DNA from 2 places in the Mesorhizobium sp. LNJC394B00 genome. Region 1 is predicted to be linked to the other one. Evidence: riboswitches for the same ligand, from Rfam matches in the RefSeq annotation. Region 1 holds a riboswitch; the other holds the start of a gene.
The links. Region 1 has a riboswitch for thiamine pyrophosphate ahead of thiB (thiamine ABC transporter substrate binding subunit). Riboswitches for the same ligand answer to the same signal wherever they lie in the genome.
Positions count from the first base shown of each region.

Region 2: another riboswitch for thiamine pyrophosphate. It lies ahead of X751_RS160160 (YkoF family thiamine/hydroxymethylpyrimidine-binding protein); the one in region 1 lies ahead of thiB (thiamine ABC transporter substrate binding subunit).

Region 1 covers NZ_AYWH01000008.1:1,230-9,132, reverse strand. Annotated here, with positions in the region: gene X751_RS141120 (M48 family metalloprotease) at 1-1,160, opposite strand, end outside; gene thiQ (thiamine ABC transporter ATP-binding protein) at 1,491-2,255, opposite strand; gene thiP (thiamine/thiamine pyrophosphate ABC transporter permease) at 2,252-3,850, opposite strand; gene thiB (thiamine ABC transporter substrate binding subunit) at 4,071-5,078, opposite strand; TPP riboswitch at 5,122-5,236, opposite strand; gene X751_RS141140 (thiamine diphosphokinase) at 5,399-6,058, shown strand; gene X751_RS141145 (ABC-F family ATP-binding cassette domain-containing protein) at 6,060-7,880, shown strand.
Region 2 covers NZ_AYWH01000001.1:681,881-689,783, reverse strand. Annotated here, with positions in the region: gene X751_RS160135 (hypothetical protein) at 1-64, opposite strand, end outside; gene X751_RS160140 (S24 family peptidase) at 145-807, shown strand; gene X751_RS160145 (ABC transporter substrate-binding protein) at 980-1,987, opposite strand; gene X751_RS160150 (ABC transporter ATP-binding protein) at 1,984-2,766, opposite strand; gene X751_RS160155 (ABC transporter permease) at 2,763-3,554, opposite strand; gene X751_RS160160 (YkoF family thiamine/hydroxymethylpyrimidine-binding protein) at 3,861-4,469, opposite strand; TPP riboswitch at 4,460-4,572, opposite strand; gene X751_RS1000000165235 (GSU2403 family nucleotidyltransferase fold protein) at 4,771-5,118, shown strand; gene X751_RS160170 (hypothetical protein) at 5,391-5,642, shown strand; gene X751_RS160175 (DUF2934 domain-containing protein) at 5,799-6,038, opposite strand; gene X751_RS160180 (hypothetical protein) at 6,131-6,346, opposite strand; gene X751_RS160185 (DUF1236 domain-containing protein) at 6,445-6,774, opposite strand; gene X751_RS160190 (hypothetical protein) at 7,115-7,417, opposite strand; gene X751_RS0132590 (hypothetical protein) at 7,576-7,902, shown strand.

The sequences.
Region 1 (7,903 bases):
GTGCTGGCCGAGGGGGCCGCTGTCAAAAGCCGGTAGACCTGACCGCCGGCGCGGATCACCGCAATGTCGAACTGCCAGCCATCGGCGCCGGCGTGCGCGGTCGCCGCCTGGTTGCCGTCGATCGTCTCCTGGCGCACACTGGTCTCGTCGAGACCGGCCACCCAGCCGCTTCTGATGTAGTCGGTCAGCGCACGATCCTTGTCGATCGACACACCGTCGAAGCGGATCGCCATGTCGCCGGGACCGGTCGCCGTCACCGCCGCCGCCGAATTGTCGATGATGAAGCCGTCGGGCACCGTGAACGAAACGCCGAGGCCCGGATGCAGGAAGGTCTGGCCGCGCACATAGCCCTCTTCCGGCGTGTCGCCATAGAGCAGGCCGTCTATCCCGGCCAGGAAGGAATCGCGGTCGCGGGTGCCGATGCCCGGCGCGCCGAACTGGCGGGCGTGGCGCTGCGCCAGATCAATTCGCTGCGGCGTGTTGGGGTGCGTGGCCAGGAAGTCGAGGCTGGCGTCGGTGGCGCCGCTGATCGAGCGGAAATCGGTGTAGGCCGACATCGACTGCAGGAAACGCCCGGCGGCATAGGGATCGTAACCCGCCTCGCCGATCGACTTGATGCCGATGGCGTCTGCCTCCAGCTCCTGGTTGCGCGAGAACTGCGCCAGCCTCAGCTTGCCGCGGATCAATGCCTGCTTGGCGGTCGGGCTGTCGCCCAGCACATCGGAGACCACCTTGGTCGCCAGGCCTTCCTCGGCCTCGAGCTGCTGTCGCTGCAGACCGTGATTGGCGGTGACGTGGCCCATCTCATGCGCGATGACGGCGGCGAGTTCGGCCGAATCATTGGCCAGCGCCAGCAGGCCGCGGGTGACGTAGAGATAGCCACCCGGCAGCGCGAAAGCGTTGACGTTGGGCGAATTGAGGATGGTGATGCGATAGGTCTGGGTCGGATTGGCCGACACCACGGTCAGGCTGCCGACAACCTTGGCCACCATGCGCTCGAGCTTGGGATCGGAATATTCGCCGCCATAGGTGGCAAGGATGCGCGGATGCTGTGCCTTCGCCAGTTCGGCAAGCTTGCTGTTGGCGGCGACATTGTCGACCGTGATCGGCTTGTCGGAAGGCTGGAAGCCGGATTCCTGCACTTCGGGAGGCGTGAACATCTGGCAGCTGGCCAGCGCCACGGCAAGGCCGGCCAGCGCGAGGAAGCGCACCAGCGGTCTGCGTTTCAAAGTGTCAGTGCCGGTCGGCAGCACGGCGTTCCTTCAGCTCTCGGCGCATGATTTGGAACCGGGGTCCGCGCCAGCGAAAAATCGGTTTCGTTGGCAATCCTGCACACATCAAAAAACCTACAGCGTTTACGCATCCGGCCGGGTGCGGCGCTGTAGGGGCAAATCACGGCTCGTGCCGGACCAGTACTAAGCGGACCTAGCCACATCGACTGGACCATGGCAAGCAAGCGCCACATCACCTGTAGCCGGTTTGGTCGTAAATTATGTCCGCTTCCGGGCAATATCGCGTGATCCGCCCGAACTTGCGCCGATATAGCGCCGAAACGCTTCAGGGCCAGTGCCGTCGAAAAAATCGCCGGCAGGTCCCGTCGCGGCAACCCTGCCATTGTCCAGAAAAACCATCTGCTCGCCGATACGGCGAGCGTCTTCCGGCTGATGCGTGACGAACAGCACCGTCATCGCCCGCTCGGCATGAACGCCGGCCACCAGGTCGAGCATGTCGTCGCGCAGTGCTGGCCCGAGCGAAGCGAACGGCTCGTCGAGCAGCAGCACTGGCCGGTCGCGCACCAGAACGCGGGCGAGCGCCACGCGCTGCCTTTCGCCGCCGGAGAGTTCGCGCGGCAGGCGCATTTCCTTGCCGGCCAGGCCGACGCGGTCAAGCGCCTCGGCGATTGCGGCGCGATCGGCGTCGGTCAGGTTGAGCGATGGCGAGCGGCCGAGCCCGACATTCTTCTCCACCGAGAGATGAGCAAACAGATTGTTTTCCTGGAATACCATCGACACCGGCCGCGCCGAAGGCGGCTCGGCGCCGACATCGGCGGCGCCGATCAGCACACGACCGGACTCCGGCGTCTCGAAACCAGCCACCAGATTGAGCAAGGTCGATTTGCCCGAACCGCTTGCCCCCATGATGGCGGTGATCTTAGATGTATCGAATTCGACATCGAACAGGAATGGCGTTTCGCCATAGCTGAACGAGACCTTGTCCAGCCGGACAGTCGTGCCTTTCTCCACAGCGGACGTCACGATCTCTCTCCCCGTCCCAGCCAGTCTGCCGCGACCACCAATGCAAGGCAGACCGCCCCGAGCAGCAAAGCCAGCCCGGCAGCATCGGCCGTGCGATAGCTGCCCATGCGCGCCAGCAGGAGATAGGGCAAGGTCTGCACCGAATCGCTGCCGAACAGCGCGATGACGCCGAGATCGCCGAGCGACAGTGCCATGGCGAAGGCAAAGCCGGTGGCCAGCGGCCGCCGGAGCGATGGCCAGTCGACCAGAAGCAGCCGGTTCCAGCCCGCAATGCCGAGCTGCGCGCACAGCTTTTCATGGCGCTCGCTCGCCGCATCATAGGCCGGGCGCATCGCGCGGATGGCAAAGGGCATCGCCATCACCGCATTGACGGTGACGACCATGACCGGCGCGATGGCAAAGACATCGCTGACCGTGCGCAGCAGGAGAAACCAGCCGGCGCCGATGACGATGGGCGGCACGATGAGGACGAAGCCGGCGCCGGTGTCGGTGGCATGTTCGAGCAATGAACGGGCACTGGACCGGCGGCGCAGCGACAGTGCCCGCCGCGCCATGATCAGCGACAGTGCCAGCGCCACCGAAAGTAGCGCCGCCGAGAAGGCGAGACCGGCGCTGGTCAGCGTCGCCTGACGCACGGCACTCTCGCCCGCCAGCCGGCCGAGATCGGCGCCGAGGCCGGACGCGACGGTGGCCGCCATCGGTCCGGCGACGAACAGCAAGGCGAGCACGATCAGGACGGCGTTGAACGCTGTTTCTGCTTTGCCGGCCAAGTGATAGCGGCGCGGCGCGACAGGCAAATTGGCGTCGCCGGTCACATTGGCGCCGAGCCGCGTCAGCGCCAGCATGACGGCGAAAGTCAGCGCGATCTGTAGCACCGTCAGCGTCACCGCTCGCGCCGGATCGAAGTCGAAACGCAGCGCCTGATAGATGGCGACTTCCAGCGTCGTCGCCGCCGGCCCGCCGCCGAGGATCAGGACGATGGTGAAGGAGGTGATGCAAAGCATGAAGACAAGCCCGGCGACGCCCGGCAGCGCGGCGCGCAGCACCGGCCACTCGATCAGCCGGAAGGCTGGCCTCGCCCCCATGCCGAGCTGGCTCGCCAGCCGCCATTGATCGGCCGGCACCGTTCCCAGCGCTTCGAGGAACAGCCGGGTGGCCAGCGGCAGGTTGAAGAAGACGTGGGCGACGAGGATGCCCGACAGCCCATAGATGTCGGGCCAGCTCTGGCCACCGATCGCGGCGAAATAACCGGCGCGGCCATAGAGCGCCAGTATTCCCAGCGCTCCGACAATTGCCGGCAAGGCAAGGGGCACAGTGAATAGCTGCAGGATGAAGCCGCGTCCGAAGAAGCGCGGATGCCGCGACAGCGCCCGGGCGACGAAGAGCGCCGGTACGGCGGAAAGCAGAGTCGAGAGCGCAGCCTGCCAGAGCGTGAAGCGGACCACGCGCAGGAGATAGAGGTCAAAGGCGGACGCGGCGCCGGAAAGGTCGTGCGCGCCTTCGCGGATAAGGCCGGCGAAGGCGCCACCGATCAGCAGCGCGATTGCCGCAAGCGCGACAATGCCGGCCGTGATGCGGGGGTCAGAGCGTTGCACTCTTTACCGGGCGTCGCGTTCCTTCGCGCCCCCCTCTGTCCTGCCGGACATCTCCCCCACGAGGGGGGAGATTGGCGGTTTTAGCGCTCCGCTCATTCCTGCAGCTTCGGAGATTGGCGAAAGTCAACGTAAAGGCCAATCTCCCCCCTCGTGGGGGAGATGTCCGGCAGGACAGAGGGGGGCGCCGTAGAGCACTCATCTTTTGACTATACAGCCAAAGCTACTTGCTCATCACCGCCAGCCATTCATCCACCCAGGCCTTGCGATTTGCCGCGACCTCTTCCGGGCTGAACAGCAAGGTCTTCGCCGGCTTGACCAGCCTATCAAAAGCCGGATTGAGCGGCTTGTCGGTTTTCCCGGCCGGGAACATCCAGTTGGTCTCCGGAATGACATCCTGGAATTTCGGCCCGGTCATGAAGGCCAGGAACTTCGCCGCCAGCGGATTCTTCGCGCCCGTGGTGGTGATGCCGGCGACCTCGATCTGCAGATACTCGCCTTCCTCGAACGAGGCCGCCTGGTAGCGCCCGGTGTTCTCCGCCACCATGTGGTAGGCCGGCGACGTCGTATAGGAAAGCACCATCGGCGCCTCGCCCTTGGTGAACAGGCCGTAGGCCTCGCTCCAGCCCGGCGTCACCGTCAGCACTTTGCCCTTGAGTTTCGCCCAGGCTTCCGGCGCCTTGTCGCCATAGACCGACTTGACCCACAGCAGCAGGCCGAGGCCCGGCGTCGACGTCCTCGGATCCTGGATGACGATCTTGTCGGCGGCATCGCCCTCGACCAATTTCTTCAGGCTCTTCGGTGGGTTCTTCAGCTTCTCGGTGTCGTAGACGACGGCGAAATAGCCATAATCGTAGGGCACGAAAGTGTCGTCGCTCCAGCCGCCCGGCACGTTGTTTTCAGCCACCGCGCCATGTCGGACAAACAGGCCGGAAGCCTTGGCTTCCGCGGTGAGGTTGGTGTCGAGGCCAAGCACGATATCGGCTTTGGTCGACGCACCTTCGAGCTTGACGCGATTGAGCAGCGCGACGCCGTCGGCCACCGAGACGAAGTCGACGCTGCAGCCGCACTCGGCCTCGAATTCCTTCTTCACCTGGGGGCCTGGACCCCAGTCGGCAGTGAAACTCTCATAGGTATAGATCGTGAGTTTTTCCTGCGCGCACGCAGGGCTTGCCAGTAGCGAAACAGCAAGCCCAAGCGCTGGGACAAGACGGGACAAAAAAATGCGCATCGGCGCCTCCTTCATTCGTGTTGAAAGGAATTGAGGCGTCGGGCTGTCCGAAGCGTCTAATCCCTCCGCCGGTACAAACCGGATCAGGTTCAGCGGGTTGGCGAGACTGCCTCTCAGCCGGTCCGCGAAGATCGCGTCCGGCACCCCGTTAGAGCGTTTCGACACATAGGCCCGGCCAAGGTGCCACGCAAGTGGAAGTTTGCCCGAGCGTGATCCCGGAAAGTGGAATCCGTTTCCGGAAAAAGATCATGCTCCAACAAAGAGTGACGGTGCCGCTCGGCCTTCCGTTTCGTCGGCGGGGCTGGTAAGGGCCAGCGGATATGAGCACATTCACCATCCTGCTTGGCGGCGATCTCGTCCGCACGCCGCGGCTCGACCGCCAGGTCGCGGGCACGCGCGTCATCGCCGCCGACGCCGGCATCGATCATGCCCGCCTGCTCGGCGTGATGCCGGAGCTGTGGGTCGGCGATTTCGATTCCGTGCCGGCGGACCTGCCTGCCGATCTCGCCGCCGTGCCGCGGGAGGTGTTTCCTCCCGAAAAGGACAAGACCGATGGCGAACTGGCGATCGCGGCGGCATTGGAACGCGGCGCCACCAGCCTGGTGCTGGCCGGCGCTTTCGGCGGCAAGCGCGCCGACCACGCCTTCCTCCATCTGGCGCTCAGCCTGCGGCTGGCCGAGGCCGGCACAAAATTGCTGTTGACCAGCGGAGCGCAGGAAGGCGCCCCTCTGCTGCCTGGCAAGGCCGGCTTCGACTATGCCGACGGAACGCTGTTTTCGGTGCTCGGCTTTTCCGATCTTTCGGGCCTCACCGTGTCCGGCGCGAAGTGGCCGCTCGACCATGTCGAGGTCGTGTTCGGCTCGTCGCTGACCATCTCGAACGAGGTCAAGTCCAACACGACCGGGGGCGGCCTCGAAATCGCGCTCGGCCATGGCCGCGCGCTGCTGCTCGCCCACCCCTACCCCTTGCCTGAAAGCTGACATGGCCCCGCCCCTTCTCAACCTCGACGGCATAAGACTGACCTTTGGCGGCACGCCGCTGCTCGATGGCGCCGAACTGACGGCGTCCGCCGGTGACAAGATCGCGCTCGTCGGCCGCAACGGCTCCGGCAAGTCGACGCTCCTGAAGATTGCTGCTGGTCTGATCGAGCCGCAAGACGGCGAGGTCTTCCGCCAGCCTTCGGCAACGGTGCGCTATCTCCCGCAAATGCCCGACATGGACGGCTTTGCCAATGTGCGCGCCTATGTCGAGGCCGGGCTTGGGCCTGCCGACGATCCCTACCGCGCCACATATCTGATGGAGCATCTCGGCCTCGCCGGCACGGAGAACCCCAACGATCTCTCCGGCGGCGAGGCGCGCCGCGCAGCACTTGCCCGCGTCATGGCGCCCGAACCCGATATTCTGCTGCTTGATGAGCCGACGAACCATCTCGATTTGTCGGTCATCGAATGGCTGGAAGAAGAGCTTGTCCGGACGTCTTCGGCGCTGATCGTCATCTCGCACGACCGTCGCTTCCTCGAACGCGTCTCGCGCGCCACTGTCTGGCTCGACCGTGGCCAGACCCGCCGCCTCGACAAGGGCTTTGGCCATTTCGAGGAATGGCGCGACCTTGTGCTGGAAGAGGAAGAGCGCGAACAGCACAAGCTCGGCCGCCAGATCGTGCGCGAGGAGCATTGGCTGCGCTATGGCGTGACGGCTCGCCGCAAACGCAACATGCGCCGCCTGGGCGAACTGCAGACCATGCGCCAGCGTTTTCGCGGCCATCGCGGCGCCGAGGGCTCGGCGACCATGGTGGCCAGCGACGCCGCCGAATCCGGCAAGCTGGTGATCGAGGCCAAGAACATCGAGAAGAGTTTTGGCGACCTGACCGTGGTCAAGGGCTTCTCGACCCGCATCCAGCGCGGCGATCGCGTCGGCCTTGTCGGGCCGAACGGCGCCGGCAAGACGACGCTGGTGAAGATGCTCACCGGCGAGATGAAGCCCGATGCCGGCTCGGTGCGGCTCGGCACCAATCTGGAAATCGCCACGCTCGACCAGAAGCGCGAGGCGGTCGATCCGGCCGAGACCCTGGCGCAGTATCTCACGGACGGGCGCGGCGAAAACCTCGTCATCAATGGCGAGCAGCGCCATGTCGTGTCCTACATGAAGGATTTCCTGTTCAAGCCGGAACAGGCGCGCACCCCGGTGCGCGAGCTGTCCGGCGGCGAACGGGCGCGGCTGCTCCTGGCGCGTGTTCTGGCGCGGCCGGCCAACCTTCTGGTGCTCGACGAGCCGACCAACGATCTCGACATGGAGACGCTGGAACTGTTGCAGGAACTTGTCGCCGGCTTTGCCGGCACGGTCATCCTGGTCAGCCACGACCGCGACTTCCTCGACCGCACCGTCACCAGCATCATCGCCCCGGACGGAGGCGGCCGCTGGATCGAATATGCCGGTGGCTATTCCGACATGCTGGCGCAGCGCGGCGGCACCCGGCTCGACGACCGCAAGGCGCGCGCCAAGGCCGAAGCCAGCGATGCGCCGGCGCCGGGCAAGAGCGAGCCGGCAGCGCCAAAAGGGCCGTCGAAGAAACTGTCGTTCAAGCAGAAATTCGCCCTGGAATCGCTGCCCAAGAAGATCGAGGCGGTAATGGCCTCGATCTCGCGTTTGGAAAACAACATCGCCGATCCCGCCTATTACGAGCGCGACCCGGCCTCGTTCCAAAAGACCATCGCCGCCCTCGACAAGGAACGCGCCACGCTGGCCGCACTCGAGGAAGAGTGGCTGGAACTGGAAATGCTGCGTGAGGAGATGGAGGGGTAGCATTGCCTGCGGTCTTTTATGCG
Region 2 (7,903 bases), on a different contig from region 1:
ACAGCCCGGACGATGGGAGAAAGCTGACGATGTCTGCGGAAACGCTTGCGGTTTGTTCGATCATGCGCTAAGCGTACGATATGTACGAAACGTACGCAAGCGAAATCGTACATATTGGACGATAAATTTCAGGCAATTTGTACGATGCAGGAACCGAGGCACAGATTGCAGCAGGCGCGGGCGGAGGCGGGTTATGCCTCGCCGAGCGACGCGGCGCGGGCATTGCGCGACATCAACAAGAACACGCTGATCAGTCACGAGAATGGTAACCGGCCGCTGTCGCGCAAGGCGGCGGAGAAATACGGCCGCCTGTTCGGCGTCGATCCCGGCTGGCTCTTGTTCAACGGTGACGGCGGCAGCCTTGCGGGGGGCCATTTCGGCTTTGACGAGTCGGGCCGGCAGATCCCGATGCCGTCGCTGGCCACCGTCGATGTGCCCATCGTCTCATGGATCAGCGCCGGCGAACTCGGCAGCCAGGACATGGTGGTCAATCTCAGCGACTATCCGACCATCCCCACCACCGATCTGGAGCAGGGCCAATGGATTGCTCTGCGCGTCGACGGCCCGTCGATGAACAAGATCTCGCCACCGGATTCGATCATCTTCGTCAACCTCAGGGACAAGCGGCTGGTGACCAATGGCTGCTACGTCATTTCGGACGAATCCGGCCAGGCCACCTACAAGCGTTACCGCCCCAACGAGAACCCGCCCTTCCAGCCGGCCTCCTACATGGACATCCCGCCGCCGGCGCTGGAAGGCGCCATCACCATCATCGGCCGGGTGAAGCGCTCGATGATCGATATGTGAGGGAGAAGGCGGTGAGGCGCAATCTCCCCCCTCGAAGGGGAGATGGCCGGCAGGCCAGAGGGGGTCGCCGCGCGTAAGGCGCTGACGTCCTCTGTCCGCGATAGGAAGTCGCGTCAGGACGTATCGACCCCCTCTGTCGCCTTCGGCGACATCTCCCCCTCGAGGGGAGAGATTACGCGCCCAAAAACTCGTTCGTGAAATACGCTCTAAAATCCGGCTTCTCCTTCAGAACCTTGCCATCGCCATCGAGCAATATGCCGGCCCTGAAGAGGTAGGTTCCGATCGCCTCGATCTTGGCCCTGTCGATGGTGCCGATGACGCCGTCCTGGCTGCGCAAGAAGTGTCCGTCGACCAGCATTTTCAGCGAAGCGTGGATCAGCGCCGGGTCGGTCAGCGCATCCCTGTTGGAAGCGATCAGCAGATCGCCGGCTTCCTGCGGGTGATCGCAGGCAAATTGGTAGCCGCGCCGCGTTGCCTCGACGAAGGCCGATGCGGCCTTCGGGTTTGCCTGGAGATATGCATTGCTGGAGGCGATCAAGGTGGTGTGCTCGTCGGGCACGCCGTAATCGGCGTAGCGGAAGCCGCGCTGCCTGACGCCTTTCAACTCGGCAGCGACGCCTTCCCAGGTCGAGACCTCCAGCGTGAAGTCGACCGAGCCGTTGGCCAGCGCCTCATAGGCCGAGGTGCCGAGCGTCACGGTCTCGAAAACGCCCTTGCCGCCATCGTGGCGGATGATGGTCGAGATCAGCGTGTTTTCCCAGGCGCTGCCGAAGCCGCCATAGGTCAGACCGTCGAGATTCCTGGGACTCTTGATCTCGCCGCGATCCGCGTTGAAGACCAACCGGCCGGTCTCCTGCTGGACCACGGCGTAGACCGCCTTGAGATCGGCGCCGGCAGCCCGCTGGGTGAACAGGCCGACGCCGGCAATGCCGAAATCGGCGATGCGGTTGGCGACCAGCGTGCCGGCGCCAGTATCGCCATAGGGCAGGATCTCAACATCGAGCCCGGCCTCGTTGTAGAATCCTTTGTCGCGGGCAACGAACAGGCCGACATGGTTGGTGTTGACCGTCCAGTCGAGCGCGACGGTGATTTTTTGCGCAGCCGCATGAGCGCGCGAGGCCAGCGGCAATCCGGCGGCCAGCGTCAGCAGCAAAGCCTGCCGGCGTGTGAATTCGGTCATGAAAAACTCCTTTGAGCGGTCTGCGGAAACAAGCCCCGGTCAGTCCCGGGATTGAGCAGCGTGTCGAGGATGTCGGCTTCGAGCGCGGCGGCCTGGCGCGCGGCATCGCTGCCGGTGGTGCGCGGGCGCGGCAGCGGCACGGCAATCTCGCCGATGATGCGGGCCGGCCGCGCCGACATCAGATAGATTCGATCGGAGAGGTAGACGGCTTCGCGCACGTCATGGGTGATCAGCAGCGCGGTCCAGCGGTGGCGCTGCCACATGCCTTCCAGCCAGCGCTGCATACCCGCGCGGGTCAGTGCATCCAGCGCGCCAAAGGGCTCGTCGAGTAGCAGCATGTCGCGCTGCTGCACCACGGTGCGCAAAAGGGCGGCGCGCTGGCGCATGCCGCCGGAAAGCTCGGCCGGCCAGGCGCGCTCGAAACCGGCAAGGCCGAACTCAGCGAACAATGGCGCAACGGACGCGCGCGCCTCGCGGCGCTTCATGCCCTGCACCTCCAGCCCCAGCGTCACATTGTCGATGACGCGTCGCCACGGCATCAGCGCGTCGCGCTGCGGCATGAAGGCGAAGGGGCTGCCCTGCAATGGCGCGCCGTCGAAGCGCATGTCGCCCTCGCCTTTCAGCGCGCCGGTCAGCAACTGGAACAGCGTCGACTTGCCGGCGCCGGAAGGGCCGAGGATGGAGACGAACTCGCCGGCCGCGACATGAAGCGAAATGCCGGCGAGCACCTCAAGCGCGCCGAAGTTCTTCCTGATGTCCCGGAGTTCGAGCCGCGTCATTGACGGTTCTCTTCTGCAGCTTCAACCTTGCGGTCGCGGCTTTCGCTCCCTGCATTCTCCCAAGGCATGGCGAAGCGCTGGACGAGCACCGCAATGGCGAACAAGACAAGCGTGAGCGCGGCGCTGACGGCGACCGCGGCGAGCACCAGATCGGGCCGAAAGTTGTTCTTGGCATTGAGCATGTAGATGCCCAGCCCCTTCGCCGCCCCCGCATATTCGGCGAAGATCGCGCCGACGACGGCATAGGTGATGGAGATGCGCAGCCCGGCGAAGAAATAGGGCAGCGCCGAAGGCAGGCGCGCCAGCCAGAAGATACGCCAGCGCCCTGCCCCCATGGCGGCGAGCATCTGCGAAATCTCCTTGCTGGTCGCAGCAAAACCTTCGACCAGCGCGACCATCATCGGGAAGAAGGTGACGAGCGCCACAAGCAGGATCTTTGGCATCAGCCCGAAGCCGAACCACAGCACGATGAGCGGCGCGATCGCGACCAGCGGCAAGGTCTGGCTGACGATCAGCAGCGGAAACAGCGCGCGGCGCAGCGGGGCCCAGAAATCGACCAGCGCCGAAAACACGAAGGCAGCGACCAACGAGCAGGCGAAGCCGGCTGATGTGGCGCGGATGGTGGGCAGCGTGTTGTCGGCCAGGGCGGCGCGATGCTCCCAGGCCTGCTGCAGCACGCGCGACGGCGCCGGCAGCACGGTGGGGGCGACACCGCCATAGCGGGCGTAGAGCTCCCAGGCCGCGAGGAGCAGGGCGAAGGCGAAGGCGGCGGGGATGGTCTTGGCGATGCCGGCGGCTAATCTCCCCCCTCGAGGGGGAGATGTCGCCGAAGGCGACAGAGGGGGTCGTCTCGCATAGAGCGCCCACGCCTTGCCGATGCGAAAAGGACGTCGGCGCTCCACGCGCTGGGACCCCCTCTGGCCTGCCAGCCATCTCCCGCTCGAGGGGGGAGATTCGTGGGCATCGCGGTCTTCGCCAATCGCCAATGGCTCCCCTCCTCTTTGTGCTGAGGGGTCAGAGGCATCTCCTCCACGCAATGGGTCAGATAAACCAGCCACGGCAATATCCTCAAGGAACGACGCTTGAGCCGCGGCTCAGACGGCGCTCGGGCTGTTCGCCGAGATCGTGATGTCGAGGGTGACGTGGCCGGCGCCGGGGCCGAAGCGGCAGAAGGCCTCGTTGAGCGTGGCAAACACGGCACCGGCATCGCCACGCAATTTGGTGCAGAAGTTCTTTGAGCGCTCAAAGACGCCGGACTGTTTCAGGAAATCGATGCAGCCGTAGATCTCGTCCATATGGTCGCCCGTGCCCATAACGTAGAGCGAGAACTGCGCCGCCACCGGCTGGCCGGTCGACGGCGTGGCCTGGACAGCGCGGATCGCGGCGATCTTGCGCTCGTCCAGCGGAATGGCGGGGCCGCCGGTCTCGTCGGAGCGGCAGATCGGATCGTCGGGCTCGCCCGGACAGCCGCGCGAGACCGCCGCCGAAAGCACGCAGTGCTTGCCGCTTTTGGCCGCCGCGACGAACAGGTCGCGCATAGCGGGAAACAGCACCTCGGGCGGCCCGACCATAAGCGTCGAGATGTCGTCGATCTCGATCCGCAGCCGGTCGCGCCACGGATCGAGCGCGCCGAGCGCGCCAAGGATGACGCCGACGAAATCGTCGGTCATGGGATAAAGGGAAATCTGTGCGCCTGAAAACATCGCCCGCCTCGCTCCGCTGGTATTATCCAGATCAGCTTTAGGGTCCGAAGGCTTGCCGCCCTCATCTCAGCCCCGACCATACGGAGCACCCCTGTGGATGAGCGGGTTAAAGCACCGTTCGCGGCATTGGGGAAGCCGTTTGTTGAGGCACTGCGGCAAAGTGTTTTGGGCCAGACGTGCCGGGCGCCCGGGCGTTAACAGACGACTCGTCAGTTCGTTGCGTTATAAGGTTTCCACGAATTTCTTATAACTGCGTTGAAATTCAAGCTGATAAACGTAATTATAAGAAAACGGCAGATTTCTGGATCTCCTTATCCGCGACCCCATCCGGACTGCGCTCCTGCATCGCTCGGGCTTGCCTGTGCTGGTCCCCTCGCCCCAGCGCTACGCCATCCACAAGCTGATCGTCGCCTCGCGACTCGGGCCGAGCGCTGGGGCCAAGCGGGAGAAGGATCTCCATCAAGCGCGCCTGCTGACCCAAGCGCTCGAAGCCACACGTCGCCAGGACGACCTTGCCTTCGCCTTCATGGAAGCGTGGGACAAGGGCGAAAACTGGCGCGAGACGATCCGGCGCGGCCTGAACCTGTTCGAGGGAAACAGTCAACACCGTCCTGGGAAAAGCCCTCCGCGAGATTGGTGCGACTCCTGAAGGATTCACGATGCGTGATTAGCTGAAGCGACCGCTGCTATATTCATTGCCATCGTCCCAACTGTACGAAATTGGCTTGACGCTGATTCGTACATAAAGTACGATATCTCTTTTCGCAGAGAGGAATGTCCTTGAGCACAGCGAACCATGTTGCCTTCGCCGATCTCTCTCGTCCTTTGCTGTCACCCCCGTCGTTGCCGCCGCCTTTATTGCCGCCCCCTTTGTTGCCCTTGTCATTCGATCAGTGCCAACGCCTCGCCGGGGCCTGGCGAATGGCCAGCCAGGACATCGCCGACGACATCCGCTTCATCCGCCAATATCTGAAAGTCGTTGCCGAGAAGGACGAAAGGCTGTCGACCGGCACCCTTGTTCACAGCCGCGCCTATGTCGAGGCCTGCGCCGGCTGGCTGCCACAGACTGTAACGCGCTATCTGCGCCACCTGCGCCAGATCACCGAATGCGAACTGGCCATGACAGCTGCCGGGATTCGCTTTGCGCTGTCGAGTTATGCCTGGCAGGCATGAGGGGCGGCTGTCGCCAAACACAAGGAATTGCGCTGCCCGTCGCAGGCGCAATTCGTCAGGTTGAGAGGCTCGGGCGCGCCTGAACGGCGGGCGCGAAGGATGGCCCGGCCAGCGAATTCCGGCCTTGCTTTATTTCGACTGGCCTTATTTCTGGCCTTATTTCGATTTGGCTTTGCCGGACTTTGCGGCGGCAGGCTTCGCGGCCTTTGGCTTGGCGGCTGCCTTGGCGGGCTTGGCGTCAGCTTTCTTCGCCGCCTTTTTGGGCTTGGCGACCGCGCCATCGACTTCAGCCGTGGCCTGCTCCCAGTGTTCCTGATGCGCGCCTTCAGGCCGGCCGGCCTTTTCCCAGATCTCGTGCGCGCGCTGGCGAATGCGGTCCTGTTTGTCGTCCGTCACTTAAGCCTCCGTGGTTGGGTCCGGTCGGTTGGTCCAGATTCCACGAAAACATTAGCCGAAAATTCGACCGGCGTCTTGAGTGACGAGACATCTCAGCGCGGGTCGGAAATCACCGCAACGCCGAGCAGCGCCGCTTTCTTGACGATCAGCCCGGCGAGGTCGGCATCCGAACGATCGGTGCCGGTGCGCTCCCGCAGGAGCGCGATCGCTTCCTTCATCGATAACAGCGCCGTGTTGCGCTCGGCCAACAACTTGTCGCAACACGCCGCAACATTGGCGGAGTTCGGGGTCTCGACATGCGGCAACATGGCAATTCTCCTTTCATCATGTTCGTCATTCGGCCCTGCCGCCCTTTTGGGAAGAACGACAGGGCCGTATCACCGATGAATGGTTAGGTTGTCGAGCGTTACTCGACCACCTCGACAATCCTGCGCGTGCTGGGGTCGACCAACACGGTATGGTTGTCGACGACGGCGTATCTGTACTGAACGTCGGGAACCTCCTGCAGCTCGACAGTGTCAGGCAAGGCAGTGCCGACATTCAATTCGACGCCGAGCAGATTGACCGAGGCAAGCGGATGTTTCTTTACGTATTGGTGCACGACCGTGCGCTGTTCCGGGGTGATGATCACCTGCTGCTGTGCCGGCTGCGTGACGATGACCTCGTCGGCGGCGGCAATGCCGATACCAGCGATCATGGCGAGCCCGGCGACGGCGGGAATAAGGATGGTTTTCATCTTCGTCTCCTGTCGTTGTTGGCGAGCTCCGCCGTGTTCCCGCATGAGGCGAAAACAGCGCAGATCGAGGTGGCGGGCTCCTGGAGGCAAACGCAGCCGGTACGGTCTTGTTCCGCAAGCGGAGACTAAATTGATCGGCTTCCGGTCATGCCAGCAGAACCCGCACCCGCAAGATTCGCATTGAAGCACAATCCCTCAGGAGACCTTCGACGTGGACGATGCACGGCTCCAAATTCCGGTGGCGATCGCGGCCGGCGCCGGCATTGATCCGGTGACCGCGTGGCCCGGCCAAGACCGGAACCGACCGCCTTCGTGCCACGCCGTGAAGTTCAAGCAAAGGTCATTGCTTCGGCGGCTGCGCAGGCACCTCGCCAGGCTTGATCACCGGCGTCTTGCCTTGGTCCGGCGGCGGCTGCGTCATACCCTGGTCACCACTGGGCGGCGGCTGCAGCACGCCGCCGCAGGGACCGAGCGTGCTGGTCGATTCGCCACCGCCATTGGCGACCGGCGGCTTCTGAGCATCGTCCTGAGGCTGCGCCTGGCAAGGCGCGGCAGGGCCGTTCCGGTCGCCATTGTCCTGCGCAGCCGCCGGGTCGGCCAGCGCCAAGAGCAGCACGCATGGGATGAGGGGGAAAGTCTTCATGGTCCAGCTCCTCTGGATTCATCTCCTTGGCAAAGCAGACTAGTCCTTGGCAAAGCAGACTGGCGGCAATTGGTTCCACGGAGATGGTGGTTGCTGGAACCTGGCAGCCGGAAGTGAGTTCCACCTTCTCGACGCTAAGCCGCCCAGAGGAGGCAATCATGGAACGAAACAGAAAACCCAATGACGAGGTCGAGGCGCCACCGAGCAAAAACGATGCCCGCGACAGGATCGCCAATGATGAAGTGGAAGCGCCGACGCCGGGTCGGCAGGATTGGGACGCGCTGCGTGGCGCAACGGTCCTGCCCGACGGAGCAGATGAGGAAAGCCTGCCGGACACCACCGGTGTCGAGAAGGAAGGCGAACTGCCCGAGGAGGATGACGACAACCCCTACCAGGACAGTGACGATGCCTTGCCCGACGACGCCGAGGAAGCCGCCATTGGTCACGACCTGGCGAGGCGCGGCGGCCCGTTCGACGACGTGTAAG